4 regions of the Buttiauxella sp. BIGb0552 genome follow, and region 2 is predicted to be linked to each of the others. Evidence: predicted binding sites of a transcription regulator. Region 2 holds the regulator's gene; each other region holds the start of a gene.
What was found. The regulator CRP, encoded in region 2, controls carbon source genes, mostly activating them, when cyclic AMP is high. The targets are predictions, from matches to a motif close to ATGTGANNNNNNTCACAT.

Region 1: a site for CRP is predicted at 5,522-5,539, ahead of EDF88_RS05750 (PTS sugar transporter subunit IIB). Genes of this name have one in related genera too.
Region 3: a site for CRP is predicted at 2,166-2,183, ahead of EDF88_RS13240 (YfcZ/YiiS family protein). Genes of this name have one in related genera too.
Region 4: a site for CRP is predicted at 2,713-2,730, ahead of yrbN (protein YrbN). Genes of this name have one in related genera too.

Annotation. Positions count from the first base shown of each region.
Region 1 covers NZ_SODY01000002.1:192,437-199,834, forward strand. Annotated here, with positions in the region: gene chbG (chitin disaccharide deacetylase) at 1-724, opposite strand, end outside; gene EDF88_RS05730 (6-phospho-beta-glucosidase) at 770-2,113, opposite strand; gene chbR (transcriptional regulator ChbR) at 2,254-3,090, opposite strand; gene chbA (PTS N,N'-diacetylchitobiose transporter subunit IIA) at 3,103-3,450, opposite strand; gene chbC (PTS N,N'-diacetylchitobiose transporter subunit IIC) at 3,585-4,943, opposite strand; gene EDF88_RS05750 (PTS sugar transporter subunit IIB) at 5,030-5,350, opposite strand; gene phoH (phosphate starvation-inducible protein PhoH) at 5,613-6,401, opposite strand; gene efeB (iron uptake transporter deferrochelatase/peroxidase subunit) at 7,058-7,398, opposite strand, start outside.
Region 2 covers NZ_SODY01000005.1:10,966-18,363, forward strand. Annotated here, with positions in the region: gene EDF88_RS15240 (ABC transporter ATP-binding protein) at 1-1,039, shown strand, start outside; gene EDF88_RS15245 (LysE family translocator) at 1,074-1,673, opposite strand; gene EDF88_RS15250 (hydrolase) at 1,736-2,752, shown strand; gene EDF88_RS15255 (YheU family protein) at 2,754-2,972, shown strand; gene EDF88_RS15260 (phosphoribulokinase) at 3,086-3,964, shown strand; gene EDF88_RS15265 (OsmC family protein) at 3,985-4,389, opposite strand; gene crp (cAMP-activated global transcriptional regulator CRP) at 4,705-5,337, shown strand; gene EDF88_RS15275 (YccS/YhfK family putative transporter) at 5,527-7,398, shown strand, end outside.
Region 3 covers NZ_SODY01000004.1:235,109-242,506, reverse strand. Annotated here, with positions in the region: gene fadJ (fatty acid oxidation complex subunit alpha FadJ) at 1-243, opposite strand, end outside; gene fadI (acetyl-CoA C-acyltransferase FadI) at 243-1,553, opposite strand; gene EDF88_RS13240 (YfcZ/YiiS family protein) at 1,775-2,059, opposite strand; gene fadL (long-chain fatty acid transporter FadL) at 2,436-3,722, shown strand; gene mlaA (phospholipid-binding lipoprotein MlaA) at 3,791-4,549, opposite strand; gene EDF88_RS13220 (cytochrome c-type biogenesis protein CcmH) at 4,566-5,645, opposite strand; gene dsbE (thiol:disulfide interchange protein DsbE) at 5,642-6,199, opposite strand; gene EDF88_RS13210 (heme lyase CcmF/NrfE family subunit) at 6,196-7,398, opposite strand, start outside.
Region 4 covers NZ_SODY01000003.1:581,870-589,267, reverse strand. Annotated here, with positions in the region: gene pnp (polyribonucleotide nucleotidyltransferase) at 1-1,624, shown strand, start outside; gene nlpI (lipoprotein NlpI) at 1,742-2,626, shown strand; gene yrbN (protein YrbN) at 2,737-2,814, shown strand; gene EDF88_RS11640 (DEAD/DEAH family ATP-dependent RNA helicase) at 2,807-4,798, shown strand; gene mtr (tryptophan permease) at 4,957-6,201, shown strand; gene EDF88_RS11630 (LLM class flavin-dependent oxidoreductase) at 6,233-7,228, opposite strand; gene EDF88_RS11625 (U32 family peptidase) at 7,310-7,398, opposite strand, start outside.

The DNA.
Region 1 (7,398 bases), on a different contig from region 2:
CCGCAATCGCATATTTTAACGACGCAGAAGTCAAAACATCCAGTTCAGCAAGACGCGGATAGCAATATTTGCTGTTAAGAATGGTGTTATCAATAAAGGAAGGGTGACTCATTATTTCTAACGATTGCTCATCACGCGCCATGGAGCGGTCGAGTGTATCGAGGAATAACGTTTCCGATATCGCCTCACCATAAAAACCACTGTCAAAACCTTCCGCCGTTTTTACTCCCCGGCACTCAAGCCCGCCAGCTATGGCAGCATCGTAATCAAAACGGATTGCCACGCCCTGCTCTTTCGCAAAGGCTTCAACTATCGGATAGATCTGCGGGATCATATGTACATGGTGATGGCTGTCGAGATGCGTAGGTTTGCGGCCAAATAATTCGATGAATCTCGCGAACTGGCACGCCAATTCTTGCTCAATTTCCGCAAGTGGCAGAGTGTCTTCTTCCGCTCGCTGCCAAATCCATTTACCCAATTTGCCCTTTTCATCAACCAGGCCTGGCATTGCAGATAACGGTCGACCCAACGTCAGTACAAAATGCATCCCAATAGCCAGACCTGCATGTTTTGCACTGAGTGCAACAGCATGTTCAATACCTGCGGCGTTAACCATCGCGGTGGTAGACGTCACTACACCGTTGGTGAATGCGTCGATAATTCCGTAGTTTTGCGCCTTACACAGCCCAAAATCATCCGCGTTAACAATTAATAACTTATCCATTGTCGCCTCGGTAAGCTGCCTTCCCTTTGCAGGGAAGGCCTCCAGTTATTTAAGTGCAGCGATAGCTTCTGCAAAGTTTGGCAGATTAGCTTCGTGAGCTAACAGCATATCGCGGGCAATTTTCTCGGCATCTTTATCAGAATGAATCAGCGGGCTTAGATTTAACGCCAGCAGAACATCATTAAAGTTTCCGCTAAGTGCGGCTTCACTGGCTGCCACTTCGAACCCTTTGATGGTGTAAATCAGGCCCAGCACTTTTTCATCAAAATGAGTGATGCGCGAGCTTGGGGTAGCACCCTCACGGCCGATGGTACAGGTCATTTCAACCGCCCAGTCAGCAGGAATATTATCAACATGCCCGTGGTGTGGCACGTTAACGTAATGCTCGCTTTGCTTGTCGTTATAGATATCGCTGATAACTTCACAAGCCGCATCAGAGTAGTAAGCTCCGCCACGCAGTTCCAACTCTTTTGGTTTCACATTCAGGGCCGGATCTTTATAAAGCTCGAACAGTTGCTTTTCGACTTTCTGAACAACCGTGGCACGTGCACCACCTTTGTAGAACTCGCCCATTTCGATGGCCAACATCTCTTTTTGCTTGAAGTAATAAAGCAAGTAAGAGCACGGCAACAGTCGAAGTGAACGAATCAGACCTTCACTGAATGGCAGATCAAAGATGTTTTTCACCGAACCTGCGGTTAGCGTACCGGACGCCACGCCATCAAGCAGTTCATCAAAACGGGAAGTCCCGTTAACAATGACATCTTTGATGAAGACCATGTGGTTCAGGCCGAACAGGTCAATGTTCAGTTCGTCCGTTGGTGCGAGTTTCAACACATCCTTAATGAACATTTTCATGCCCACTGGAATGTTGCAAACACCGATGAATTTTTTGAAGTCAGTGTGGCGATAAACTGCTTCGGTGACCATGCCAGCCGGGTTAGTGAAGTTGATAACCCATGCGTCTGGGCAGATCTCTTTCACATCATTAATGATGTCGAAAATCACCGGAATAGTACGCAGACCTTTAAACAAACCACCCGCACCGTTAGTTTCCTGGCCCAAATAGCCGTAGCTTAGCGGGATACGCTCATCAAGTTCACGGGCTTTAAGCTGCCCGACACGCAATTGCGTGGTAACAAAATCGGCATCTACCAGCGCTTCGCGGCGATCGAGGGTTTTATACAGTGCAATTGGCACTGCCGCGCGTTCAATCATACGCAAGCAGAGATCGAAAATAATATCTTGTTTCTCTTTTCCGGCTTCAACATCAACCAGCCATAATTCAGTTATCGGCAATTCTTCGTAACGTTTAATAAAACCTTCGAGTAATTCAGGGGTATAGCTGCTACCACCACCGATTGTGACGACTTTCAATTTTTTACTCATGAGGACTCCGGTACAAGTTTATTGCACTGTAAATTAAGACAGCGATATAGATGTATTATTGAAGGTTATATGCCGCACTAATAATATGGGGTATATTGACCAACCTTCACTAATACATTCACAATGGAAATGAATAATGACTATTTAATGCTGTATAACTGCTTCCGATAATGCTGCGGTGTAAATGACGTTAACTTCTTAAAGTTTTTAATAAACATACTGGCACTACTATAACCTGACTCGAAAGCAATGTCGGTGACAGAATAGTTGGTAATTTCCAGTTGCTTCTTAGCAAAATCAATTCTTATCTCATTAATAATTTGCATCGGTGTTTTGCCATAGTGGCGCTGTGTAGCACGGGTTAAGTACTCCTGTGACTTACCGGACAACTCCACCATATTCACTAATGCTTTATCGCCAAACATCAACTTGCCATGCATCTGCTCAACAGCATTTTTCAGCCAGCCAGGAATATCACCGCCGGACTCAGATTCTTTATGATGGCGCAGACGGTTCACAATATAAAACGTCACCATTTCAAGAAACTCATTAAACTCACCCTGACGGAAGTTTAATGAAGCAGTCACAGATTCAATATAAGTCAAAAATTCATTCTTAATTTGATAAACCTGTGACGCAATAAAATATGCTGGGAATAACGGTAAATAATGTTGTTCAAAAAAAGCCTTGCTAATACCAACATTCAAAATTCGGGTCGCACCAAAATCATAAAAACTTTGATGATAAGAGCCGAGTGGAATGAAAACAAAACTCCCTCTTTCCAGCAGCACACGTTTACCGTTGATTTCCTGATAATAACGCCCTGTCAGCACTACCGTAAATTCGTAATAATCATGCTGGTGCAGCCCGGAGACACTTTCGACTTTGTTGTGGATGAACATGTGGAAATGTTGACCATCAAAAAGCTGGCTCTCGCGTGCCGTGTTGATTTCCATACTGATTACCGGTGGCTGCATAGGGACTCCAACTTATTTTATTTTTTCGTGAAGCTCAATAAGTTCTGTAACCAACTCACGCGCCAGCATAGAAGTCATCAGGTGATCCTGTGCATGAACCAGCACCAGGCTAACTTTAGTTTTGCCTTCGCCCTGGTCACCTTCAATCAATTTGGTTTGCACCAGGTGCGCTGCATTCAGTGCTTCACGAGACTGCGCCATCAACTCCCTGGCTTTTTCAAAATCACCTGTTTTCGCGATTTTCAGTGCGCCGTATGCAAGGCTGCGAGCCTGACCTGAGTTAATGATTAAACCCATCACCACTTCTTCAAGATCGTCGGTATCCACTTCGTTATCGACTGCGCTATCCAAATCAAACATTTCAATCTCCCGGTATATTTAAAGTGGTTGGGGATAGGGGGCCATCCCCAACCAAAACTACTACCCTTCAGAGTTCAAGCCGCATGTGCGTTGGCTTCCTGCCGCTCGAATTATTTTGGGTACAAAAATTAAGATTAGAATTTCAGTGCGTTAGCAATATCTTCTTCGCTTTCTTCTTCTTCGATTACAGCCTGTGCTTTGTTAGACAGGATAACGAACGGTATGTAGACACATGTCGCGACACCTAAGTTGAACAGCGCAACTAACAATGCTGCGATACTACCGTTACTGTTGAAGAAGGCGCCCAGACCGGTAGGCATCGTCCATGGAGCAAGGTTGGTAACCGGTGGAATAATTCCCAGAGAGTAAGCCGCAAGTGTGATAGCTGCCAGAATCGGCTGAACCAGCACAAACGGGATGAACATAACTGGGTTCATGATGATTGGCAGACCGAACAGGATTGGTTCATTAATCTGGAAGATGCCTGACGGCAGTGCCAGTTTCGCAACCTGACGGTGGTCGGCGCGACGTGAAACCATGAAGATTGCGATAATTAAGCCCAGTGTCGCACCAGAACCACCCAACAGGATGTAGGAGTCGAGCATTGGTTTCGCCCAGAAGTGGAACTGTTTACCTGCATCAATCGCAGCCTGAACTGAACCATACTGGTTGTAGAGAGCGATGTTTTCCAACGCCCATGGGGTCATGATGCCGTTGTCCAGCGCGGTAAGCGCCAGCGAACCATGCACACCGAAGAACCACAGCAGGGAGTTGAAGATAACATACGCCCAGCCCACTACCGCACCCATCGAAGCCAGCGGCGTAGAGATGGAATCCATAATGATCTGGTGGAAGTTGCTACCATGATTCGCCAGCACCCAGGAAATAATCCCGAAAATAGACAGAATCAGGAAACCTGGAATTAACGCAGAGAATGAACGTGATACCGAAGTTGGCACACTATCTGGCAAAGTAATTACCCAGTTTCGGCGGATAACAAAAGTAAATAGCTCCGCGACAACCAGACCAATAACAATACCGGAAATAATATTCTGACCACCTAACCAGTTAGCGCCCACTGCATAAGCTTCACCTACGCTATAGGGTGTAACGGTCATAAATGCGGCAACGGATAATAAACCGGCCGCAAGAGGGTCAACTTTACGTTCCTCAGCAAGCGCCATACCAATGAAAAAAGGAGCCATTAGCGACATAATACCTAACGTACCGTTATATACGTTGCCGCCAATGGCTTTTAACCCATTAAGGGTTTCAATGGTTGAGGGATCTAAACGAATACCTAAAGAATAAAAAAATGAACCAGCGCCAAAACTCAGAAATACGTTATTGATTAATACAAACATGGCCCCGGCAAGGGTCAATGGCATTAATTTGATGAAACCATTTTTAATTGCGTTGACGTGCGGTTGCTTCCCAATTTTCACTGCGAAAGGAAGCAATATCTTTTCAAGTGAATCAATGACTTTACTCATTTGGAATTTCCTTTATTGCCGCAAGATTCTTGCGGCCAGGTTGTGTAAGGTCGTTCTTTGACGGAAAAATAAAACAAAATAAAAAATTAGTTGCTTGCTGCTTTCTTGATCGATGCGACTGCTGCTTTCAGCACGCCTAACCCATCAATTTTGCCGTACATTGCTGAATCAATAACTTCTACCGGTTTACCGGGTAATACTTTCTGAATTTCTGGCAGCATATAAGCGATTTGTGGTCCAAGTAATACCAGATCTGCATCCTTGCCTTTTTCAGCAGCCAGAGTTTCAGGCCAGGCTTCGATAATTACAGGCACTTCATACTTCTCTGCCTGCGCCTTCATTTTTGATACCAGCAATGAGGTGGACATCCCGGCAGAACAAAATAGGTAGATACGTCTTTTAGTCATAATAAATTCCTCACGTTGCAATAGCCTGCATGTCTGAAATCAGCACAACCCACGCCTGCAAAAGGGACTGATTGGAAAGTTCTGATTGTTTCTTGTTGAGAGAAGTATACGGCAACACGTCGGCGGGGAATAATATTGCGGAGCCCAAAATTGTCTCTCCTTGACTATCCGTTTTGATACCCTTCACATTTTGGGTAAATAATTCGCGCAAAGAAAAAAGCCCAAACAGAGTTTGGGCTTTACAATTCTTTCACACCGGAAATCAGTCGTAGGCATTCAATGCGCGCTGGCAAAGGGCCGAGCGCACACAATCTTGTTTGCCAAAGCGGACCACACCTACCATTTCATCTTCTTCAAAACGTTCCAGAGCATCACTCAGGCCGGACTTAACACCCCGTGGCAAATCGCATTGCGTGATATCGCCATTGACGATGACCGTCACGTTTTCCCCAAGGCGCGTTAAGAACATTTTCATTTGCGCTGCGGTGACATTCTGCGCCTCATCAAGAATAACCACCGCATTTTCGAAGGTACGTCCACGCATATAGGCGAACGGCGCAATCTCTACTTTGCCAATTTCGGGACGCAGGCAGTACTGCATAAAAGACGACCCTAAACGTCGCACCAGGATGTCATACACCGGGCGGAAATAAGGAGCGAATTTTTCCGAAATATCCCCGGGTAAGAAACCGAGATCTTCATCAGCTTGCAGGACCGGGCGGGTGACAATTATCCTGTCGACATCCTTATGTATCAGGGCCTCAGCGGCTTTCGCCGCACTGATATACGTTTTGCCGCACCCGGCTTCACCGGTGGCGAATATCAGCTGCTTTTTCTCGATGGCGTTAAGATAGTGCTCCTGAGCCTCATTTCGCGCCGCAATCGGTGAGTTATCACGGCAATCTCTTGCCATACCGATAGATTCAACGCCGCTCATCTGCACAAGCGTTGTGACCGATTCCTCTTCGCGTTGTTTATGGCTACGCGAATCCCGTCTCAGCACACGTTTTGCTTCGCGACGAGCTTTGATCACTGCTTTCTGTCTTCCCATGGATGGCACCTTACAGTTGGTTTCATTTCCCGCGCCACAACACAGTGCGCGATTATGTTCACTAACGGATGAGGTTTGGCTTCCTTTTAAGCCATGAACTGCCGGTTGAGAGGATGCACCAGTTAGACGAATTACGCCGCTTAGCGCATCGTTAATACATTGATTGGTTGTGGATTCAGGGTTTTTAGCGGTGAAGATAGCGAAGCCGGAGGAGATGCCTCCGCGCTGATTTGTGCGGGTAAGATGTTTGTTCAATCGGCCAGTACAGGACCCTACCATTCGCGATCTCCATTGTGATTAAGATTCACAGCCGGGAACTACCGCTCGTGCTTTAATTACATCAAAAATTATCTAAATTGCAACTTTTATTTTACTTTAAATCAACATTCGCGTTTCGTCATGCGCTTATCAAATTTATGACATAAAAATATTACACTTTTATATCAATGGGGTAGTCATATAGAAATTGAATGAATACCTGGCAGGCAAATAGTTAGCAAATGAAAAATTAGCAGGGGAAGAATTGTAGGAAAAAACGTGCTTCAAGTAAGCGTACAACGCCCCCTCTCTCAGATAGTCAGAAGAGAAAGTTAAGCATCTCCTTCTCATGTAGAAGAAGGAGATGCTTAGGATGAAATGATTTCGAGATTACAGAATTAAGCTTCCAGAAGCCCTTGCCCTAAATAGTGCTGCTTATCCACAACACCCGGCAATACAAAGAAGTACCCACCGCCAATTGGCTTCACGTACTCCTCCAGCGCTTCGCCGTTAAGACGTTGCTGCACAGCCAAAAAGCCCTTCTCAAGGTCATGCTGGAAGCAGACAAATAACAATCCCATATCCAGTTGCCCAGACTTTGATACACCCAGTGAATAGCTGTAACCACGGCGCATCATCAGGTTGGACTGCGTCTCTTTAGTGCGCGGGTTCGCCAGACGAATATGAGCATCCAGCGCAATCATATTACCGTCAGGGTCGGCTGCGTAATCGGGCTCGT
Region 2 (7,398 bases):
TGCGCCGGCACACGTCGACAACCCGTTCCACTTCAGTTTCCGCGAGCCAGAAAGCTTGCCGAATCCGCTATTGCGAATGGAAAAAGTCAGTGCTGGTTATGGCGAGCGCGTGATCCTTGATTCCATCAAACTAAATCTGGTGCCTGGCTCACGCATTGGTTTGCTCGGTCGCAACGGTGCTGGTAAATCAACGCTTATCAAACTGCTGGCGGAAGAAATCAAACCGTTGCAGGGTGATATCGGCTTGGCAAAAGGCATCAAGCTCGGTTACTTCGCTCAGCATCAGTTGGAATATTTACGCGCTGACGAATCCCCACTTCAACATCTTGCACGTATCGCACCGAAAGAGTCTGAACAGCAGTTGCGTGATTATCTCGGCGGTTTCGGCTTCCGGGGCGATAAAGTCACCGAGCAAACAGCTCGCTTCTCTGGTGGTGAAAAAGCGCGTCTGGTTCTGGCATTGGTTGTGTGGCAGCGCCCCAACCTGCTGCTGCTCGATGAACCGACCAACCACCTTGATCTCGACATGCGTCAGGCGCTGACCGAAGCGTTGATTGATTTCGAAGGCGCGCTGGTTGTGGTATCGCACGACCGTCACCTGTTGCGTTCAACTACCGACGATCTCTACCTGGTTCACGATGGCAAAGTGGAAGCGTTTGATGGCGATCTGGAAGATTATCAACAGTGGCTTGTGGATCTGCAAAAGCAGGAAAACCAGCCCGACGATTCCGCGAAAGATAACGCCAACAGCGCCCAGGCACGTAAAGACCAAAAACGCCGCGAAGCCGAATTACGCACGCTAACTCAACCATTGCGTAAGCAAATCACCACGCTTGAAAAGCAGATGGAAAAGTTAAATGTGCAGCTTGCTCAAGTCGAAGAAAAGCTGGCTGACAGCGCCATTTACGACCAAAGTCGCAAAGCAGAAATGACCGAATGCCTGCAAACTCAGGTGAAAGTGAAGTCAGCTCTGGAAGAATGTGAGATGGAATGGCTTGATGCGCATGATCAGTTAGAACAGATGATGCAGGCCGAATGACTGTTTGGCCTCACTAAAAGTGAGGCCAAACAACTCAATGCCAAATCAGCAGCACGCACGCAGCCGTCAGCAATCCCATAAATACGTTGAAGATTGTCCAGGCGCGGCGGCTACGAAGCAATGTGCCAATCATGCTGCCAAAGGCAATCCAGATGATGCCTGCGACAATGTTAACCAGTGCAATACCAATACTGATTAACACAACCGAGTGCAGATACTGGGAACCTGCAAGGCTGAAACTTGCTACTGCGCCTAGCGCCATCAACCATGCTTTAGGGTTGATAACCTGTAATAAACCGCCCTGCCAGAAAGGAATCGGTTCAGGTGGCGGTGCATCCGTTTCCAGTTTTTCATAGGTTGCGGAGCCGATTTTCCAGGCCAGCCATAATAGGTAAACACTCCCGGCAATCTTCAGGATAAGGTGCAAAGCTGGATATAAAAGGATTAAGCTACCGACGCCAAACGCCACCAGCAATAGAATGCATTGCATTCCCAGCATAATGCCTATCATCAATGGTATGGTGCGCAGGAATCCGTAATTCGCCCCGGATGAAGTGAGTAGCATATTGTTTGGGCCAGGTGTGATAGCAGCAACCCAGAGAAAGCCCAGCATTGAGAAAAAAAGCGTTTCCATGAAATGGGTGTTCCACACCCCGTAAAGTTAATTAGCAAACTAAATGAAACTAACAGTGTGATATGGCTACGACAAGTCCCGCAGTATTGAATTTTAATCACGAAGAAGATGAGCAATTTCGTCCGTTGAAGGGTGTGAGTAATCCACACCTGCAAACCATGCTTCCGCGTTTGATTCGCCGTCGCCTCAATTTCAAACCTCACTGGCAGCGTCTTGACATGCCAGACGGGGATTTTGTCGATCTTGCCTGGAGCGAGGACCCGCGCCAGGCAATGCATAAACCACGGTTAGTCGTTTTTCATGGACTCGAAGGTAGCCTGCACAGCCCATACGCTCACGGTTTAATCGAGGCCGCCAGCAAGCAAGGCTGGTTAGGCGTGGTAATGCATTTCCGTGGTTGCAGTGGTGTACCTAATCGCATGAAGCGTATCTACCACTCCGGTGAAACGGAAGATGGAAGTTACTTCCTTAACTGGCTCAGTACCCGTTATGGCAAAGTGCCAACGGCGGCGGTCGGTTTTTCTCTCGGCGGCAACATGCTCGCCTGCCTGATGGCAAAACAGGGTGCCGATTGTACGCTTCAGGCCGGTGTAGTGGTTTCAGCCCCTCTGATGCTTGAACATTGCAGCGCACATATCGAAAAAGGCTTCTCACGCGTTTATCAGCACTATCTTTTAAATCTGCTGAAGAAGAATGCCGCGCGTAAGTTAAGAAGCTATCCGGGCACACTCCCGGTAGATATGCGTCAGCTTAATGGAATGCGTCGTCTGCGCGAGTTTGACGATTTGATTACCTCAAAAATTCACGGCTTTGCTGACGCTATCGATTATTACCGCCAGTGCAGCGCTATGCCGCTGCTGCCACAAATCAAAACGCCGACGCTCATCATCCACGCAAAAGATGACCCGTTTATGGATCACCATGTGATCCCCGATAAAGCTATCTTACCTGCCAATATCGAGTATCAACTCACGCGATACGGCGGGCATGTTGGGTTTGTGGGTGGCACGTTACGGCGCCCTGAAATGTGGCTTGAGCAACGTATCCCGCAGTGGCTGTCTCAATTTTTGGACCAGTAATATGATGATTCCCTGGCAAGATCTGCCTCCCGAAACGCTTGATAATCTGATTGAATCCTTTGTATTACGCGAAGGCACCGATTATGGTGAACAAGAGCGTTCACTGGAGCAGAAAGTGGCCGATGTTAAGCGCCAGCTGCAAAGTGGTGAGGCTGTGCTGGTATGGTCGGAACTCCATGAAACGGTAAATATTATGGCTCGCGGGCAGTTTCGCGGCTAAGCGTTTAACTTCTATACTGCATAATAAAACCACCCTCACCCAGCTATCTCCCTGAGGGTGAGGACCAGCCCTTACTTACACACACTTGCTATCACCCATGGAGTTGTTGCCTTATGTCAGCCAAACATCCGGTTATTGCCGTAACAGGTTCCAGCGGCGCGGGAACGACAACAACCAGCCTTGCCTTCCGTAAAATCTTCCAGCAACTCAATTTACGTGCAGCGGAAGTCGAAGGTGACAGTTTCCATCGTTTCACTCGTCCTGAAATGGATATGGCTATTCGTAAAGCACGCGACCTGGGGCGCCATATCAGCTATTTCGGCCCGGAAGCCAATGACTTTGGTTTGCTTGAACAGACGTTCATTGAGTACGGCAGAACCGGGCAGGGTAAGTCACGCAAGTATCTACATACTTACGATGAAGCCGTACCCTGGAACCAAATCCCCGGAACCTTCACGCCATGGCAACCATTGCCAGAACCCACTGATGTTTTGTTTTATGAAGGTTTGCACGGCGGTGTAGTTACGCCACAGCACGATGTGGCTAAGGCCGTCGATTTGCTGGTTGGTGTAGTACCGATTGTGAACCTGGAGTGGATACAAAAGTTAGTGCGCGATACCAGCGAGCGCGGGCATTCCCGAGAAGCGGTAATGGATTCTGTGGTTCGTTCTATGGACGACTATATCAATTACATCACACCGCAATTCTCCCGCACCCATATCAACTTCCAGCGCGTCCCAACTGTTGATACGTCTAACCCATTTGCGGCTCGCGGCATCCCTTCTCTGGATGAAAGTTTTGTGGTGATTCATTTTCGCGGGCTGGATGACATCGATTTCCCGTATTTGCTTGCCATGCTGCAAGGGTCGTTTATTTCCCACATCAATACTTTGGTGGTGCCGGGCGGCAAAATGGGTCTGGCAATGGAATTAATTATGACGCCGCTCGTTAAGCGACTGGCGGAAGGGCGAAACATTAATCAGGGCGGCTAATCACCGCCCTGTTTTACACACTAAGCATCAATCACTTCATAGCTATGAGTAACGTTGACCGCTTTTTCAAGCATCAGTGCTACAGAGCAGTATTTCTCAGCAGAGAGGTCTACTGCACGGGAAACTGCAGCATCTTTTAGCTCTTTGCCTGTCACGATGAAATGCAGATTGATGTGCGTAAACAAACGCGGAGCCTCTTCACGGCGCTCAGAGGTCAATTTCACTTCGCAGTCGGTCACGGCGTAGCGGCCTTTTTGCAAAATAGAAACTACGTCAATTGCACTGCAACCGCCAACGGACATCAGCACCATTTCCATTGGGCTTGGTGCTTTATCACCAGAATTGCCATCCATAAGGATCTGGTGCCCTGAAGCGGACTCGCCCAGGAAGGTAAACCCTTCAACCCATTTCACTCGTGCCTGCATGCTGCTTACTCCTGTAGAAAAATTACCTTTCAGAGTACGCAGATTCAGCAAATCTGGCAACGGAAGGCGACATGCGTCAAGCTGAAACGAGACAACAGGAGACACTTGCCAAAAGCTATGCTAAAACAATCCAGATGCTACATCGATACATTGACGTAATGCATGTATGCAGAGGACATCACTAATTACAGGCAGCAAGAATGACTTGCATGCCATCTCCCCAAGGTGGGGAATATTCTAATTACTTGCAACGCCAGACAGGATGTTTAGCGTCCTGTCGTTGGTAGCCAGTTATAAAACAGAGGATAACCGCGCATGGTGCTTGGCAAACCGCAAACAGACCCGACTCTCGAATGGTTCTTGTCCCATTGCCACATTCATAAGTATCCATCGAAGAGCACACTCATTCACCAAGGTGAGAAAGCAGAGACGCTGTATTACATCGTCAAGGGCTCTGTGGCTGTTCTGATTAAAGATGAAGAGGGCAAGGAAATGATCCTCTCCTATCTAAATCAGGGCGATTTCATTGGTGAGTTAGGGCTGTTCGAAGAAGGTCAGGAACGTAGTGCCTGGGTTCGTGCTAAAAGTGCCTGTGAAGTGGCTGAAATTTCTTATAAAAAATTCCGCCAGCTGATCCAGGTCAACCCAGATATTCTGATGCGCCTGTCTTCACAAATGGCTAGCCGTCTGCAAGTTACATCTGAGAAAGTGGGTAATCTGGCATTCCTGGATGTGACTGGTCGTATCGCGCAGACGCTGCTGAACCTGGCTAAACAACCTGATGCAATGACCCACCCAGACGGTATGCAGATTAAAATTACCCGTCAGGAAATCGGTCAGATCGTGGGTTGCTCTCGCGAAACTGTTGGTCGTATCTTGAAAATGCTGGAAGATCAAAATCTGATCTCCGCTCACGGTAAAACGATCGTCGTATACGGCACTCGTTAATCTCCGTCTAAAAAATGGCGTGTTGCTTCATAACACGCCTTTTTTGTCTCTACACTTCCCTCACTTGCTCTAAATAATTCATGTTGCAGGTAGGCGGTAAGCTCAGGAATCCCCAGGAGCTTACTAAAGTAAGTGACTGGTGTGACTGAGTACAACCAACAACCCTGCAACTTGAAGTATGACGAGCAAATGTGGCGACGGCTGATCTACCATCCTGAAGTTAACTACGCACTGCGGCAAACGCTGGTGCTGTGCCTTCCGGTGGCAGTAGGTTTGCTCGTCGGCGATCTCCAGTCTGGCCTGCTTTTCTCGTTAGTTCCTGCCTGCTGCAATATTGCGGGCCTTGATACTCCACATAAGCGCTTCTTCAAACGTCTGATTGTTGGCGGCAGCCTTTTTGCCATCAGCAGTCTGATCATGCAGCTTTTATTACTTTATACCTCCGTACCGTTGCCGGTGATATTGGTCGTGATGGCGCTCTTGCTTGGGGTCACGGCAGAAATCAGTTCCTTGCACGCTCGTCTGCTTCCCGCATCACTCATTGCTGCCATATTTACACTCAGCATGGCCGGAAATATGCCGATCTGGAAACCGATGGTGCTGTATGTCTCCGGTACGATTTGGTACGGCGTATTTAACTGGTTTTGGTTCTGGATGTGGCGCGAGCAGCCACTGCGGGAATCATTGAGCCTGCTCTATCGGCAGTTGGCAGATTACTGTGAAGCAAAATACGGCATGCTGACTCAACATACCGATCCGGAAAAAGCGCTCCCTCCTCTGCTGGCTCGTCAGCAAAAAGCGGTGGATCTCATTACCCAATGCTACCAACAGCTTCATATGCTGGCGGCAAACCAGCAAAACGGCTACAAGCGTTTGCTACGTGCATTCCAGGTAGCACTGGATTTGCAAGAGCACATCTCGGTAAGCCTTCACCAACCAGCTGAAGTTCAGAAGCTCGTCGAGCAAAGCCATGCAGAAGCGGTTATTAGATGGAATGCTCAGACCATCGCGGCGCGCTTACGCGTACTGGCTGACGACATTCTTTACCATCGTTATCCACAGCGTTTTACGATGGAAAAACAGATCGACGCCCTTGAGAAAATCGCCCGTCAGAATCCAGATAACCCGGTTGGGCAATTTTGCCATTACCACTTCAGCCGTATCGCTCGCGTGCTACGCACCCAACGCCCGCTGTATGTCCGTGATTTAATGGAAGACCGGCAACGCCGTTTGCCACTGTGGGCGGCATTGAAAAGTTATTTATCGTTGAAGTCAGCGGCGCTTCGCAACGCAGCAAGATTGGGTGTGATGCTCACGATAGCCAGTCTGTTGGGTGCATTTTTACATCTGCCCAAGCCCTACTGGATTTTAATGACGGTAATGTTCGTGACGCAAAACGGCTACGGTGCCACACGAGTTCGTATTCTCCACCGTTCGGCGGGCACCATTGCAGGCCTTGCCATTGCAGGTATTGCGCTTCACTTCCACTTCCCGCAAAGCATTGCTCTGGGCGCGATGCTGGTCATTACGCTGGTGAGCTATCTGTTTATTCGCAAAAGCTACGGCTGGGCGACGATAGGCTTTACGGTGACCGCCGTTTATACCCTGCAATTGATAACATTAAGTGCCGAGCAGTATATCGTCCCTCGCCTGATAGATACCCTGCTAGGCTGCTTGATAGCCTTTGGCGGCATGGTGTGGCTGTGGCCACAATGGCAGAGTGGCTTGTTACGCCAGAACGCCCACGATGCGTTGGAAAGGGATCAAAATGCAATTCGCCTGATTCTTAGTAATGACCCCGAACCAACGCCGCTCGCTTATGAACGTATGAAGGTCAACCAGGCACATAACGCGCTGTTTAACTCCCTGAACCAGGCGATGCAGGAACCTGGGTTTAATTCGCATTATCTGGCGGATATGAAACTGTGGGTGACGCACAGTCAGTTTATTGTCGAGCATATTAACGCAATGACGACTTTGGCTCGCGAACACAATATGTTGACGCCAGATCTTGCCCAGCGCTATTTGCAGTCATGTGAAATTGCGCTGCAACGATGCCAA
Region 3 (7,398 bases), on a different contig from region 2:
TTGTGCACTCTTGCAGCTTGCAATCATGTTTATGTCAGCACCCGCAATAAAGTTATCCGGCTTGCCAGAGATAAATATCAGCCCCTGCAATGCAGTGTTATCGCGAACCTGTTTGATGATGTTGTGCACTTGCGGGCCGAACGACGCTTTTAGCGTGTTCATCTTTTCGTCCAGCACGTCAATTGTCACCACCGCGATATTGTCGAGGCGGATATGTAAGTTGAAAGCAGAAACCTGTTCCATTATTCGGCCTCCAGAACCATTGCCGCACCCAAACCACCTGCCGCGCAGGCGGTGACCAGGCCAAATCCACCACCACGGCGGCGCAATTCATGCAAGGTTTGAGTGATCATACGCGCGCCCGTTGCAGCAAACGGATGGCCGTAAGCAATCGAGCCACCGAGTACGTTAAATTTAGAGTCGTCGACTTCGCCAGTAGCGTGAGCGCGGCCTAATACATCGCGAGCAAAACGTTCGCTGGCGAGCATTTGTAAGTTTGCCAGCGTTTGCGCGGCAAAGGCTTCGTGCATATCGAAAAGCGTCAGGTCATTGAGCGTGATGCCCGCGCGCTCAAGCGCCAGCGGAGTGGCCCACGCCGGCCCAAGCAGCATATCTTTCCAGACATCCACGGCGGTGAACGCATAGCTGCGTAAATAGCCCAATGGCTTCAGGCCCAACTCTTTGGCGCGCGATTCCGTCATCAAGATAATAGCAGCCGCACCATCGGTTAATGGCGTGCTGTTTGCCGCGGTAACTGTGCCGTGTTTACGGTCAAAAGCCGGACGTAGCTTCGCGTAATCAGCAATTGAGGAGTTTTGGCGAACGTTGTTATCTTCGTTGAAAGGCTGGCGATATGGCGGAATGAAGGCGGTCATCACTTCATCCGCCAGTTTCCCTTCCTTCCAGGCAATAGCGGCTTTAGTGTGGGAGCGATGCGCCAGCGCATCTTGTTGCTCACGCGTAATCCCGTGAGTTTTCGCCATTTGCTCGGCGGTGTCACCCATGCGTAAGCCCGTTGAATATTCTGCAACCGCAGGCGGCACCGGCAACAAATCACGCGGGCGTAAACGAGAGAATAATTTCAGGCGCTGGCCCAAAGTACGCGCCTTGTTCACATCCACCAATGTGCGGCCTAACTTTTTGCTGACGCCAATCGGCAGCACCGACGAAGAATCAGCACCGCCGGCAATACCTGCACGAATAGTGCCCGCCATTAAACTCTCAGCGACATTTGCCACTGCCTGGAAGCTGGTCGCACAGGCACGGCTAACGCTGTAGGCATCGGTATGCACACTCATTCCGGTGCCGAGGACAATCTCGCGGGCGATGTTTGGCGCTTCTGGCATCTGGACAACCTGGCCGAAAACCAGCTGTTCAATCATTTCCGGGGGAATTTCGCTGCGTGCCAGCAGTTCGCTGACCACCATATTGCCGAGATCGACAGCAGGTATGCCGTGAAACGCGGTAGCCTGGCGGGCAAATGGGGTGCGTAACCCACTGATAATAGCAATACGGTCGCCCTGACGGGTTACCAGCGGAAGTGCCTGACTCATAAAACTCCCCTGTTCTTCCCGGCGTCTATGAATCTACAGCGATGTTGCTGTAACTGCATATTTCTGGGAATAAAATTGTAAACGACCAATAGTGGTCTGACCTGATCACAGTTTTAACTAAAAAGTTACAATCAGCCAACCGGGGGACTAAAAAATTGGGAGGGGGAACACGCTTTAAGAGAGGAAAATGACGCTCTCGGGAACGAGAGCGCCAGGAAATATTAACGCAGGCCGAGCTGGAAGATCATGGTTTCAGCCTGGCAGCTGAAAGTGAAATCGATATCCAGACGAACGCCGTCAGCTTCTTCGGTGTAACGCGGAACAATCTGGCAAGGTTCTGATTCTGCGGCACGTGCTTTCTCGGTCAGCGCAGCCAGAGTTTCGTCAGCTTCAGCGCGGGTCGCGAACACGCGGCTGTATGTTGCTGTGCAGTCGGTGTTGTCGATGATAGAGCCGACATCAATACAGCAGCAAACCGGGGTTTCATCAGCAGTGTTCTTACTCATTTTATGATTTCCTCTGTATTTAAAAGGCAAAATGTTTTCAACGAATCTTGTCTATTTTACGCTCCCTGTTGAAGCGACTCCAGTCGTTAATCTTGTCAAAATCCGTAAGTGACCCAAATCACACTTAAAAATGATCTAAAACAAGATTCACCCATTTTGCTAAGTGACGAAGAACCCGATTTTGCCAGGCAGATCTCGTTTCGACGATCAAATTTGAAAATTCTTAGATACAAACTTGCAACATCCTATCTGGTCAGACCTATACTCTCGCCACTGGTCTGCTTTCTATGTAACAGAACAGACCCTACTATTCGCGCTCCTGTTACGGTATGTAACATTGTTTGTATAAAAATAAATCCATTATGAGGTTTTGGTCATGAGCCAGAAAAACCTGTTTACAAAGTCAGCCCTAGCGGTTGCAGTGGCAATTGTCTCATCGCAGGCCTACTCAGCCGGCTTTCAATTAAACGAGTTCTCTTCCTCAGGCCTAGGCCGAGCTTATTCAGGGGAAGGTGCAGTTGCGGATAATGCGGGTTCTGCAAGCCGTAACCCTGCAACTATCATGATGTTTGACCGCCCTTCCTTCTCCGGCGGTGCAGTGTTTATTGATCCTGACGTGAATATTTCTGGTAGCTCGCCGTATACCGGACGTAGCACCGGTGCCGATAACATCGCGCCAACTGCGTGGGTACCGAACCTGCACTTTGTTGCGCCAATCAATGAGCAGTTTGGTTGGGGGGCTTCAGTTACCTCAAACTACGGTCTTGCTACAGAATTTAACAATAATTATATCGCTGGTGAATATGGTGGCAAAACCGATCTGACCACCCTAAACCTGAATCTTAGCGGTGCTTATCGTTTAAATGACAACTGGAGCTTTGGTCTTGGCTTTGATGCTGTTTACGCTAAAGCAAAAATTGAGCGTTACGCAGGTGAACAAACCGCGGGTGCTGGCCTTGCCACTCCCGGAACCCAAATCTCACACATGAAAGGTGACGAGTGGGGTTATGGCTGGAACGCAGGTATTCTTTATGAAATCGATAAAGATAACCGCTACGGCTTCACCTACCGTTCCGAAGTCAAAGTTGACTTCGATGGTGATTACAAAAGTAATATTCCAGCCCAAGCGAATGCTTTCCCTGGCGCAGGTACAGCTTTCCCATGGGGTACCAGCGGCCAAACTGTTCCAGGTTCTCTGACCCTGAACTTACCTGAAATGTGGGAGTTGTCCGGTTATAACAAAGTAGCGCCGCAGTGGGCTATCCACTATAGCGTGGCTTACACCAGTTGGAGCCAGTTCCAGGAACTGAAAGCCACTGGCACCAACGGACAGACTCTGTTCTATAAAGATGAAAGCTTCAAAGATGCGTACCGTATCGCTTTAGGTACCACCTACTTTATGGATAAAAACTGGACCTTCCGTACCGGTATCGCGTTCGATGACAGCCCAGTTCCGGCAGACAAACGTTCAATCTCTATTCCGGACCAGGATCGCTTCTGGCTCAGTGCTGGTACTACCTACGCATTTAACGACGATGCTTCTGTAGACCTGGGCGTTTCCTACATGCACGGTCAGCACGTTGAGATCAAAGAAGGCCCATATACCTTCCAGTCTGAAGGCAAAGCCTGGCTGTACGGTATGAACTTTAACTACGCATTCTAATAGTTAACAGTGATAAAAAAGGCGAAACCTCGGTTTCGCCTTTTTTATATTTATTACCCACTCAATGCTTACTGCGAGTCGATATCTTTCAAGTCATCTTCAATCGCAGCAGCATTCGGATTTGCTGCTGGTGAAAGCTTGCCACCGTTAGCAATAAAGTCGTGGCTCTGGAAGTAAGCTTCACGAACCAAAATGTACGGATCGGATGACTGCTTGAGCAAACCGTCAGAATCCAGCAATTGAGCACGTGTTTCGATGCCTTCAATCGTCCATTTGCCGATAGACATCGGCCAGGTCAGCCAGGACAGCAGCGGATAGAGTGTATCGACATAATCGCCGCCATCTTCACGTAGCGTGAAACTGCCATAGAACGGCAACTGCACGTACGGGCCGTAACCGACGCCATAATGACCTAGCGTAGAACCAAAGCGGTGCGGCTCTTCACGCTGCAGTTTCGGGTTCGCCATGCCAGCAACGTCAATGAAACCACCCATACCCAGCAATGAGTTCAGGAAGAAGCGCGTGAAGTGCACCATCCCCTGATACGGATTACCCTGAATGAAGTAGTTCACCATTACGGCGGGCTCTTCCAGGTTGCTGGTGAAATTGCTAATCCCATTACGCGCGGGTTGCGGCACATAATCACGCCACACCACAGCCACCGGGCGGACAACATACGGATCCAACACATTAAAGTTGAAGTTGTACATTGAACGGTTGAACCCTTCAAATGGGTCCGAGCGCCCCTGTGGCTCTTGATCGGCAGAGCTGGCGCACCCGACTAAAAGTGTCGTGGCCAGCGCCAGTCCGGTCAGGCGGAAATTCATATGTGTCTCCCTGTTATTATTTATCTGCGCTCTCAGGTTTGGTGCTGTCCATACCAGCTTGTGCAACCTGCGCCTGCTCGATGCTTCTTTGCACCACAGCCCGACGCTGGTCATTTGCCGGTAATACATTAAGCATGACTTGCCATGCACCAATTGCCTCGCGGTAATTTTGTTGTTCGAAAGCGCTAAATGCCAGCAGGCTGAGCACGCGAACATTTGTATGGTCCGTTTTAATGAGCTCTCGCAGCAGATTCCCACCCAGTTGGTTATCTTGCAGCGAGCCACTACGGGTCAATACTTCAGCATAGCCCAGCTTTACATTACTGTTAGTGGGCGACAGTTTATACGCATGTGCAAAAGCTTGTGTAGCGGTACTTGCGTTATTCAGAACCATACCAATTCGCCCCAGCATCATCCACCCCTCAATATTGTCAGGTTCGTGCTGCAACCGGGTGCGTAACCCAAGACCGAGATCGGCCATTTCAGCCATGTTCAGCGGCTCGGCTTCTGGGTCTAATGCGCGCTGTAACAATTGCGGTGTCTGATTTGTGACATTCTGCCAGGCTCGCACCTGCTTCCAGTCAGACGTTTTCAGATAAACGCCAACACTCACTACAATTAACACCACAGCACCGGGTGCGAAAAACCAGAAGTGGGCTTTCCTGGCTGCGGTTTGCAGCTGCGCACTTTCAGGTTCATCACTAAAATGGACCCGCCGTTTGCGGCTGCGCATCACAATCACACCCGCGCCACCAAGAATAAACAGCAATGGCAGCACCCATAAGACGATAGTGGCAGGCGTCAACGGCGGTTCGTATGTCACGAAATTGCCGTAGCGCTCAACCATGTAATCAATAATCTGCTGCTTCGTTTTGCCCTGCTGCATCAACTCATAAACTTTCAGACGCATGTCAGAGGCAATCATGGCATTGGAATCCGCAATGCTGTTGTTCTGGCATTTCGGGCAACGCAATTGCTCGGTAAGCTGGCGGAACTGCTGTTCTTGCGCTTCGTCTTTGAACTGGAAAGTGTCTATTGCCGCAAACACATTAAACGAGAACAGGAATGCGATGATAATTAGCCATCCACGCTTCATGCGCCTGCCTCCTTGTTGTATTTATCCCACAGCGGTTTTAATTCCTGCAGCCAGACGCGATCGTTAAGATCGCCCGCATGGCGATAACGAATGATCCCTTTTCCGTCGATCAAAAACGTTTCTGGTGCACCATAAACGCCCAGATCTAACCCCAGCATGCCGTTGCCATCAAACAGGCTTAGCGCGTACGGGTTGCCTAATTCATTCAGCCAGGTAATCGCTTTGCGGCGGTCATCTTTATAATTCATACCCACCACACGAACGCCCTGCGCTTTCAGGCCGTTGAGATATTGATGCTCTGCACGGCAAGTTGGGCACCAGGTCGCCCAGACATTTAGCAACAAGGGTTTGCCGTCTGTCAGCACTGCCTGGTCATAAGTTTTGCCGGGGTTTTCCAGCGACTCCAGGCGAAATACCGGAACAGATTTCCCTACCAGCGCCGATTCAAGATTCGTCGGATCATCGCCCTGCGCATTGCGTGCCAGTTGCCACAGTAGCATTGCCGCCAATAACAAAAACAAAACGAGCGGGATAAATAATATTTTGCGGTTCATGCGGCCTCCGGCATGTTTTTACGCTGGCGGTAACGCGGGTCAAATAAACAGAACAGCCCACCGATCGTCATTAATATTCCGCCCATCCAAATCCAGCGCACAAAAGGTTTGTAATAGAGGCGCACCGCCCAACTGCCGTCGTCTAACTGTTCACCGAGAGCAGCGTACAGGTCGCGCGTCACGCCGCCGTCAATGGCCGCTTCGGTCATCATGGCACGGTTGCTGTTGTAGAAACGCTTCTCGGCATGCAGCGTGGCTTCAGGTTTGCCATTGCGCGTCACGTCGATAATCCCCACGCCACCCCGATAGTTCGGGCCAGTGAGCTCATGCACATCGCGGAACACAAAGTGGTACTGGTGAATGTCGATGCTGTCGCCTGCTTTCATGCGCACATCACGCTCAATACTGTAATTCTGGCTAAAGGCGATACCGACCACCGTGACCGCCAGCCCCAGATGCCCGAACACCATGCCCCAGTGGCTGCGTGGTAATTTCCATAGCCCTTTCAGCAAGCCGTAACGGTGTGTGGCACGGTCATAAACTTCGGTTAAGGCCAGCACAAACACCCACACCGCCATCAGTAAACCAACCACCGTCATGGCTTCAACGCGGTCTTGCATCAGCCATGGCAAAATCAAAGCCAGCGCGACGGTCACCACCACGGCAACCACCAGGCGTTTAACCAGCTTTTGCGGTTCATCACGACGCCAGCGTACCAGTGGGCCAATCCCGAGCATCAGCGCGAACGGCGCCATTAGCGCGGTAAACATGGTGTTGAAGAATGGCTCGCCAATAGAAATGCTGCCCAGCCCCAGTTGCTTGTGCACTAAAGGCAACAGCGTTCCCAGCAACACCACCAGCATCGCGGCAATCAGCAACACGTTATTGCCGAGCAAAAATGACTCCCGCGACCACAAACTGTTGCCGACGCGCGAACGGACTTTGCTGCCTTTTACCGCATACAACAGCAGCGAACCGCCAATCACAATCACCAGGAACGCGAGGATAAACATGCCGCGCGCCGGGTCAGAGGCAAATGAGTGCACCGAAACCAGCACGCCCGAACGCACCAGGAAGGTGCCGAGCAAACACAGCGAGAATGCGGTAATCGCGAGCAGCACCGTCCACGCTTTAAAACTGCCGCGCTTTTCGGTTACCGAAAGCGAATGGATTAACGCCGTACCTGCGAGCCACGGCAT
Region 4 (7,398 bases), on a different contig from region 2:
ACTGAAAACCAGCAAACTGGACCTGGTTGTTGCCGGTACCGAAGGTGCTGTGCTGATGGTTGAATCCGAAGCTGAGCTGCTGAGCGAAGACCAGATGCTGGGCGCGGTTGTATTTGGCCACGAACAACAGCAAATTGTTATCCAGAACATCAACTCTCTGGTTGCTGAAGCTGGCAAACCACGTTGGGACTGGCAGCCAGAAGCGGCTAACGAAGCGCTGAATGCACGCGTTGCTGCACTTGCTGAATCCCGTCTGAGCGATGCTTACCGTATTACTGATAAGCAAGAGCGTTACGCACAAGTCGACATCATCAAATCTGACGTTATCGCTGCATTGTCAGCTGAAGACGATTCAATTGATGCTGGCGAAGTAAGCGACATTCTGCACGCTATCGAGAAAAATGTTGTTCGTAGCCGTATTCTGGCTGGCGAGCTGCGTATCGATGGCCGCGAAAAAGACATGATCCGTGGTCTGGATGTGCGTACTGGCGTTCTGCCACGTACTCACGGTTCTGCACTGTTCACCCGTGGTGAAACTCAGGCGCTGGTTACAGCAACTCTGGGTACCGCACGTGATGCACAGAACCTGGATGAGTTGATGGGCGAACGTACCGACAACTTCCTGTTCCACTACAACTTCCCTCCGTACTCCGTAGGCGAAACCGGCATGGTCGGTTCACCGAAGCGTCGTGAGATTGGTCATGGTCGTCTGGCTAAGCGTGGCGTACTGGCTGTTATGCCAGAAGCTGACCGCTTCCCGTACACCGTGCGTGTAGTGTCAGAAATTACTGAATCTAACGGTTCTTCTTCCATGGCTTCCGTATGTGGTGCTTCTCTGGCTCTGATGGATGCAGGCGTGCCAATCAAAGCCGCTGTAGCCGGTATTGCGATGGGTCTGGTTAAAGAAGGCGAGAACTTTGTTGTTCTGTCTGACATTCTGGGTGACGAAGATCACCTGGGCGACATGGACTTTAAAGTTGCTGGTAGCCGTGAAGGTATCTCTGCACTGCAGATGGATATCAAAATCGAAGGCATCACCCGCGAAATCATGCAGGTGGCTCTGAACCAGGCTAAAGGTGCGCGTCTGCATATCCTTGGCGTGATGGAACAGGCTATCAACGCTCCGCGTGGCGATATCTCTCAGTTCGCTCCACGTATTCACACAATCAAAATCAACCCAGACAAGATCAAAGACGTGATCGGTAAGGGTGGTTCTGTGATTCGTGCGCTGACCGAAGAAACCGGTACAACTATCGAAATCGAAGATGACGGCACCGTGAAAATCGCGGCGACCGATGGCGAGAAAGCGAAGTTTGCTATTCGTCGTATCGAAGAGATCACTGCTGAAATCGAAGTCGGCCGTATCTACCAGGGTAAAGTTACTCGTATCGTAGATTTCGGTGCATTCGTTGCTATCGGCGGCGGCAAAGAAGGTCTGGTGCACATTTCTCAAATCGCTGACAAGCGCGTAGAGAAAGTGACTGACTACCTGCAGATGGGTCAAGAAGTTCCAGTTAAAGTACTGGAAGTTGACCGCCAGGGCCGTGTTCGTCTGAGCATCAAAGAAGCAACTGAGCAGTCCCCAGCGGAAAGCGCAGCACCAGCTGCACCAGAAGCTGAGTAAGCTATACCGATTAAGCTCTCCATGGCGACATGGAGAGCTATTTATTACGGGGCAGGGAGTCTCGTTTTAGAGCCGGCGGACAGGACGTCATCCATATGTTGTCTTCGGGAGTGGGAAATGAAGCCTTTTTTGCGCTGGTGTTTCGTTGCGACAGCTCTCGCGCTGGCAGGATGCAGCAACTCCTCCTGGCGTGAACGTGAAGTCCTGGCGGTGCCATTGCAGCCGACTTTGCAGCAAGAAGTCATTCTTGCACGCATGGAACAGATACTTGCCAGCCGGGCTTTAACCGATGATGAGCGCGCGCAGCTTTTATATGAGCGCGGAGTGTTGTATGATAGCCTTGGCTTGCGGGCTCTAGCGCGAAATGATTTTTCACAAGCGTTGGCAATCCGCCCCGATATGCCTGAAGTATTCAATTACTTAGGTATATATTTAACGCAGGCAGGCAATTTTGATGCTGCCTATGAAGCGTTTGATTCTGTACTTGAGCTTGATCCAACTTACAACTATGCGCATTTAAATCGCGGTATCGCCCTCTACTACGGTGGTCGTTATCGTTTAGCGCAAGATGATCTGCTAGCGTTTTATCAAGACGATCCCAATGATCCTTTCCGTAGTCTGTGGCTCTATATTGCTGAAAGCAATTTAGATGCAAAGCAGGCTAAAGTGGCGTTACAACAGCGCCTCGATAAATCGGACAAAGAGCAATGGGGATGGAACATTGTCGAGTTCTACCTGGGGAACATTAACGAAAAAACGTTAATGGAACGCCTCGAGGCGGACGCAACGGATAACACCTCGCTCGCTGAGCATCTCAGTGAAACCAACTTCTATTTAGGTAAGTACTACCTAAGTCTGGGGGAAAAGGACAGCGCCACGGCACTGTTCAAGTTAGCGGTCGCTAACAACGTACACAACTACGTTGAGCATCGTTATGCATTGTTGGAATTAGCGCTCTTGGGCCAGGAGCAAGATGACCTGGCAGAATCGGACCAGCAATAGCTGACGAACATCGATCAGCCCATAAACTTTTTTATTAAAGTCATCACCTTAACGGGTGAGGGCGTTTTTGTTCGTTAATCAACCAAATTTGAGCCGGTTCACACTTTTCAATGAAAATTGCAGGTCAATTTCACGATGAGTTATGTAGACTGGCCGCCATCTACGAGGCACGTGTACTACATGACTGACATCATCGAGACTACTACTATCGAAACTACTTTTTCTGATCTGGGTCTTAACGACTCCATCCTTAAAGCCCTGAACGATCTGGGTTACGAAAAACCATCTCCAATCCAGGCTGAGTGTATCCCACAGCTACTGGCTGGCCGCGATGTACTGGGTATGGCCCAGACTGGTAGCGGCAAAACTGCAGCGTTCTCTTTACCGCTGCTGCACAACCTTGATCCAGAGCTGAAAGCACCACAAATCCTGGTGCTGGCACCGACCCGCGAACTGGCGGTTCAGGTTGCTGAAGCCATGACGGATTTCTCTAAACATATGCATGGCGTAAACGTTGTTGCCCTTTACGGTGGCCAGCGTTATGACGTGCAGCTGCGCGCCCTGCGTCAGGGACCACAAATTGTTGTTGGTACCCCAGGTCGTCTGCTGGACCACTTAAAACGCGGTACGCTGAACCTGTCCAGCCTGAAAGGTCTGGTACTGGACGAAGCTGACGAAATGTTGCGTATGGGCTTCATCGAAGACGTTGAAACCATCATGGCTCAGATCCCAGAAGGTCATCAGACCGCTCTGTTCTCTGCAACTATGCCAGAAGCGATTCGTCGTATTACCCGTCGTTTCATGAAAGATCCGCAGGAAGTACGCATTCAATCTAGCGTTACTACTCGCCCGGACATCAGCCAGAGCTACTGGACTGTGCACGGCATGCGTAAGAATGAAGCACTGGTTCGTTTCCTTGAGTCTGAAGATTTTGATGCGGCGATCATTTTCGTACGTACCAAAAACGCAACTCTGGAAGTGGCAGAAGCGCTGGAACAGAGCGGCTACAACAGTGCTGCACTGAACGGTGACATGAACCAGGCGCTGCGTGAGCAAACTCTGGAGCGTCTGAAAGACGGTCGTCTGGACATCCTGATTGCAACCGACGTTGCAGCTCGTGGCCTGGACGTTGAGCGTATCAGCCTGGTTGTTAACTACGACATCCCGATGGACTCCGAGTCTTACGTTCACCGTATCGGCCGTACAGGTCGTGCTGGTCGTGCTGGTCGTGCTCTGCTGTTCGTTGAGAACCGTGAGCGTCGTCTGCTGCGTAACATCGAACGCACCATGAAGCTGACTATTCCTGAAGTTGAACTGCCAAACCGCGATCTGCTGAGTGAGCGTCGTCTGGCTAAGTTTGCAGCTAAAGTTCAGCAGCAACTGGAAAGCAGCGATCTGGATCTTTACCGTGGTCTGCTTGCAAAAATCCAACCTTCTGCTGAATCAGAAGAAGCGCTGGATATGGAAACACTGGCTGCAGCACTGCTGAAAATGGCACAGGGCGAACGTCCTCTGATCCTGCCACCAGATGCACCAATGCGTCCACGTCGTGAATTCCGTGAGCGCGATGAGCGTTTCGAACGTTCAGACCGTGCACCACGTGGCGATCGTCCAGATCGTGCACCGCGCGGTGACCGTCCAGAGCGTTCAGATCGTCCACAGCGTGATGGTGATGCACCACGTCGCGAACGTCGTGATGTTGGCGATATGGAACTGTACCGCATTGAAGTTGGCCGTGATGATGGTGTTGAAGTTCGTCATATCGTTGGCGCTATCGCTAACGAAGGTGATATCAGCAGCCGTTACATCGGTAACATCAAACTGTTCGGTACTCACTCTACTATCGAACTGCCAAAAGGCATGCCGGGCGAAATCCTGCAGCACTTTACCCGTACTCGTATTCTGAACAAACCAATGAATATGCAGCTGATGGGTGATGCTCAGCCTCGTACTGACCGTGGCGGCGAACGTCGTGGCGGCGGTGCAGCAGCAGGTGCTGGTCGTGGTTTCGGTGGTGGTGAGCGTCGTGAAGGCGGTCGCGGTCCACGTCGTGATGGCCCAGCAGGTGCTGGTGCACCACGTAGTTTCAGCGGCGAACGTCGTGAAGGCGGTCGTGGCCCACGTCGTGAAGACGGTGCAGCTCCTGCTCGTCGTCGTACCACAGAAGCATAATCACAGAAGTTTATGCCTGCTGTTTACCAGCAGGCAGTGATAAAAATCCTGGTTAACGCAACCGGGATTTTTTTTATCCAAATTGTACTCATGTACTGGTACAATGTAGCGCAGCAAGCCTGTCACTTCGACAGTCGTTCATTGTCTCAGGAATTCGTATGGCAACTTTAGCAACCATCCACGCCTCGCCGTCTATTTTTGGTGGGGTAATGATTATTGGCGGCACCATTATTGGGGCGGGAATGTTTTCCCTGCCGGTGGTGATGTCGGGTGCCTGGTTCTTCTGGTCTTTAGCTGCACTGGTCGTGACCTGGTTTTGTATGCTGCATTCCGGTTTGATGATTCTGGAAGCTAATCTCAACTACCGTGTTGGCTCAAGTTTTGACACGGTCACGAAAGATTTGCTGGGAAAAGGTTGGAATCTGATTAACGGCCTCTCAATCGCTTTTGTGCTGTATATCCTGACCTACGCCTATATTTCGGCAAGCGGCTCGGTGATTCACCACACGCTTGGCAAAATGTCTGTCGATTTCCCCGCAAGGTTCGCCGGGTTGATATTTGCCCTGGTGGTCGCTTTTATCGTCTGGCTCAGTACCCGCGCAGTCAGCCGCATGACGACCATCGTGCTTGGCGCGAAAATCCTGACTTTCTTTATGACGTTTGGCGGCCTGATGTGGCATGTCGAACCCGTAACACTTCTCGATAGCAAAGCCATCAACCCAAGCTATTTGCCGTATATGTTTATGACGTTGCCATTTTGCCTGGCCTCGTTTGGCTACCACGGTAACGTACCAAGCCTGATGAAATATTACGGCAAAGATCCACAGACTATTAAGCGATGCCTTGTCTGGGGAACGCTGATGGCACTGGTGCTGTACGCTATTTGGTTAGTTGGCAGCATGGGAAATATTCCGCGCAGCGACTTTATTGCGATTGCTGATAAAGGCGGGAATATTGATGTGTTGGTCGGTGCATTGAGTGGTGTACTGAACAGTCGCACCCTGGATTTACTGTTGATCGTTTTCTCCAACTTCGCCGTTGCCAGTTCATTCCTGGGGGTGACATTAGGCTTATTCGATTATCTGGCCGATCTGTTTAAATTTGATGACTCACCTTTAGGTCGCTTGAAAACCGCGTTAGTGACTTTCATCCCGCCAATGTTAGGGGGGGGTATCTGGCCTGATGGATTTATCTACGCGATTGGATTTGCGGGGTTGGCGGCGACTATCTGGGCGGCAATTGTTCCAGCTCTTCTCGCAAAAGCTTCTCGCAAGAAATTTGGCAGCCCGACTTACCGGGTGTGGGGCGGGAATAAAATGATTGTGCTGATTCTTATCTTCGGTGTGACAAACGCCGCTATCCATATCCTTTCAAGCTTCGATTTACTGCCGGTTTATCACTAAGTTTTCGCCCCTCCACCGAGGGGCGAAAACTTTACAGGCTCTCGTAAACATCCATCGCCAGGTCAAAGGAATGCAGGCGAGCTTGGGTATCAAAAATCTGGCCATTAACCATAATTTCATCAGCCTGCGTTTCACGCAGCAATGAGATCAGACCGTGGCGTACTTTCGCAATATCACCCACCAGAGACATGCTCAATGCCTGCTGCACGCCATATTTCTCTGCCGGGCTCCAGAAGCTATCCATGTTTTCAATCGGCGGTGGCAACTGGCCCGTTTCGCCACGACGCAATTTAGCGAAAGCTTGCTGCATCGAGGTAAACAGGAATTCGGCATCGCGGTTGCTGTCAGCTGCAATAATATTGATGCATACCATTGCATACGGTTTTTCCAGGCGGGCAGACGGTTTGAACTGGGCACGATAAAGTTGCAGCGCCTGGAACAACATATCGGGTGCAAAGTGTGAAGCAAAGGCGAACGGCAGCCCAAGTTGGGCCGCCAGTTGGGCGCTATACAAGCTTGAACCCAGCAGCCAGACAGGAATTTTAGTGTTGTAGCCAGGAACCGGGCGCACTGCCGGGTTTGGGTCTGTGGCATCAAACCATGACACCAGTTCACTGACATCGCGTGGGAAATTGTCGATATCACCACTCATATGGCGGCGCAACGCCATCATAGTGCGCTGGTCGCTTCCCGGCGCGCGACCTAATCCTAAGTCAATACGCCCAGGATAAAGAGTCTCCAGGGTGCCAAACTGCTCGGCAATCACGAGAGGTGAGTGGTTCGGCAACATCACGCCACCGGAACCGAGGCGCAACGTTTCGGTATTCGCCGCCAGATAGCCAATCAACACGGACGTCGCAGCACTCGCGATGCCGGTCATATTGTGGTGCTCTGCTAGCCAGTAGCGGTGATAGCCGCGCTTCTCGGCCAGGCGAGCTAAATCTAAGGATCGATGGAACGCATCACGAGGCTGGGAGCCTTGTGGAATAGGGGCTAGATCGAGTAGTGAAAAAGGAGTTTGAGACATAACGGCTCACTCTGTTTATTGATGATTGTCTTTCAGTATTGCCGAAAACCATCAACAATTAAGTAACAAAGTGAGCCTTTTTTAGCTCTGAGTCACCAGTTCTAAGCCAGCAACGCGTCGCCAGTAGCCATTACAATCGTTTTGCTGTGCCAAAGATAACGGCGCATTGC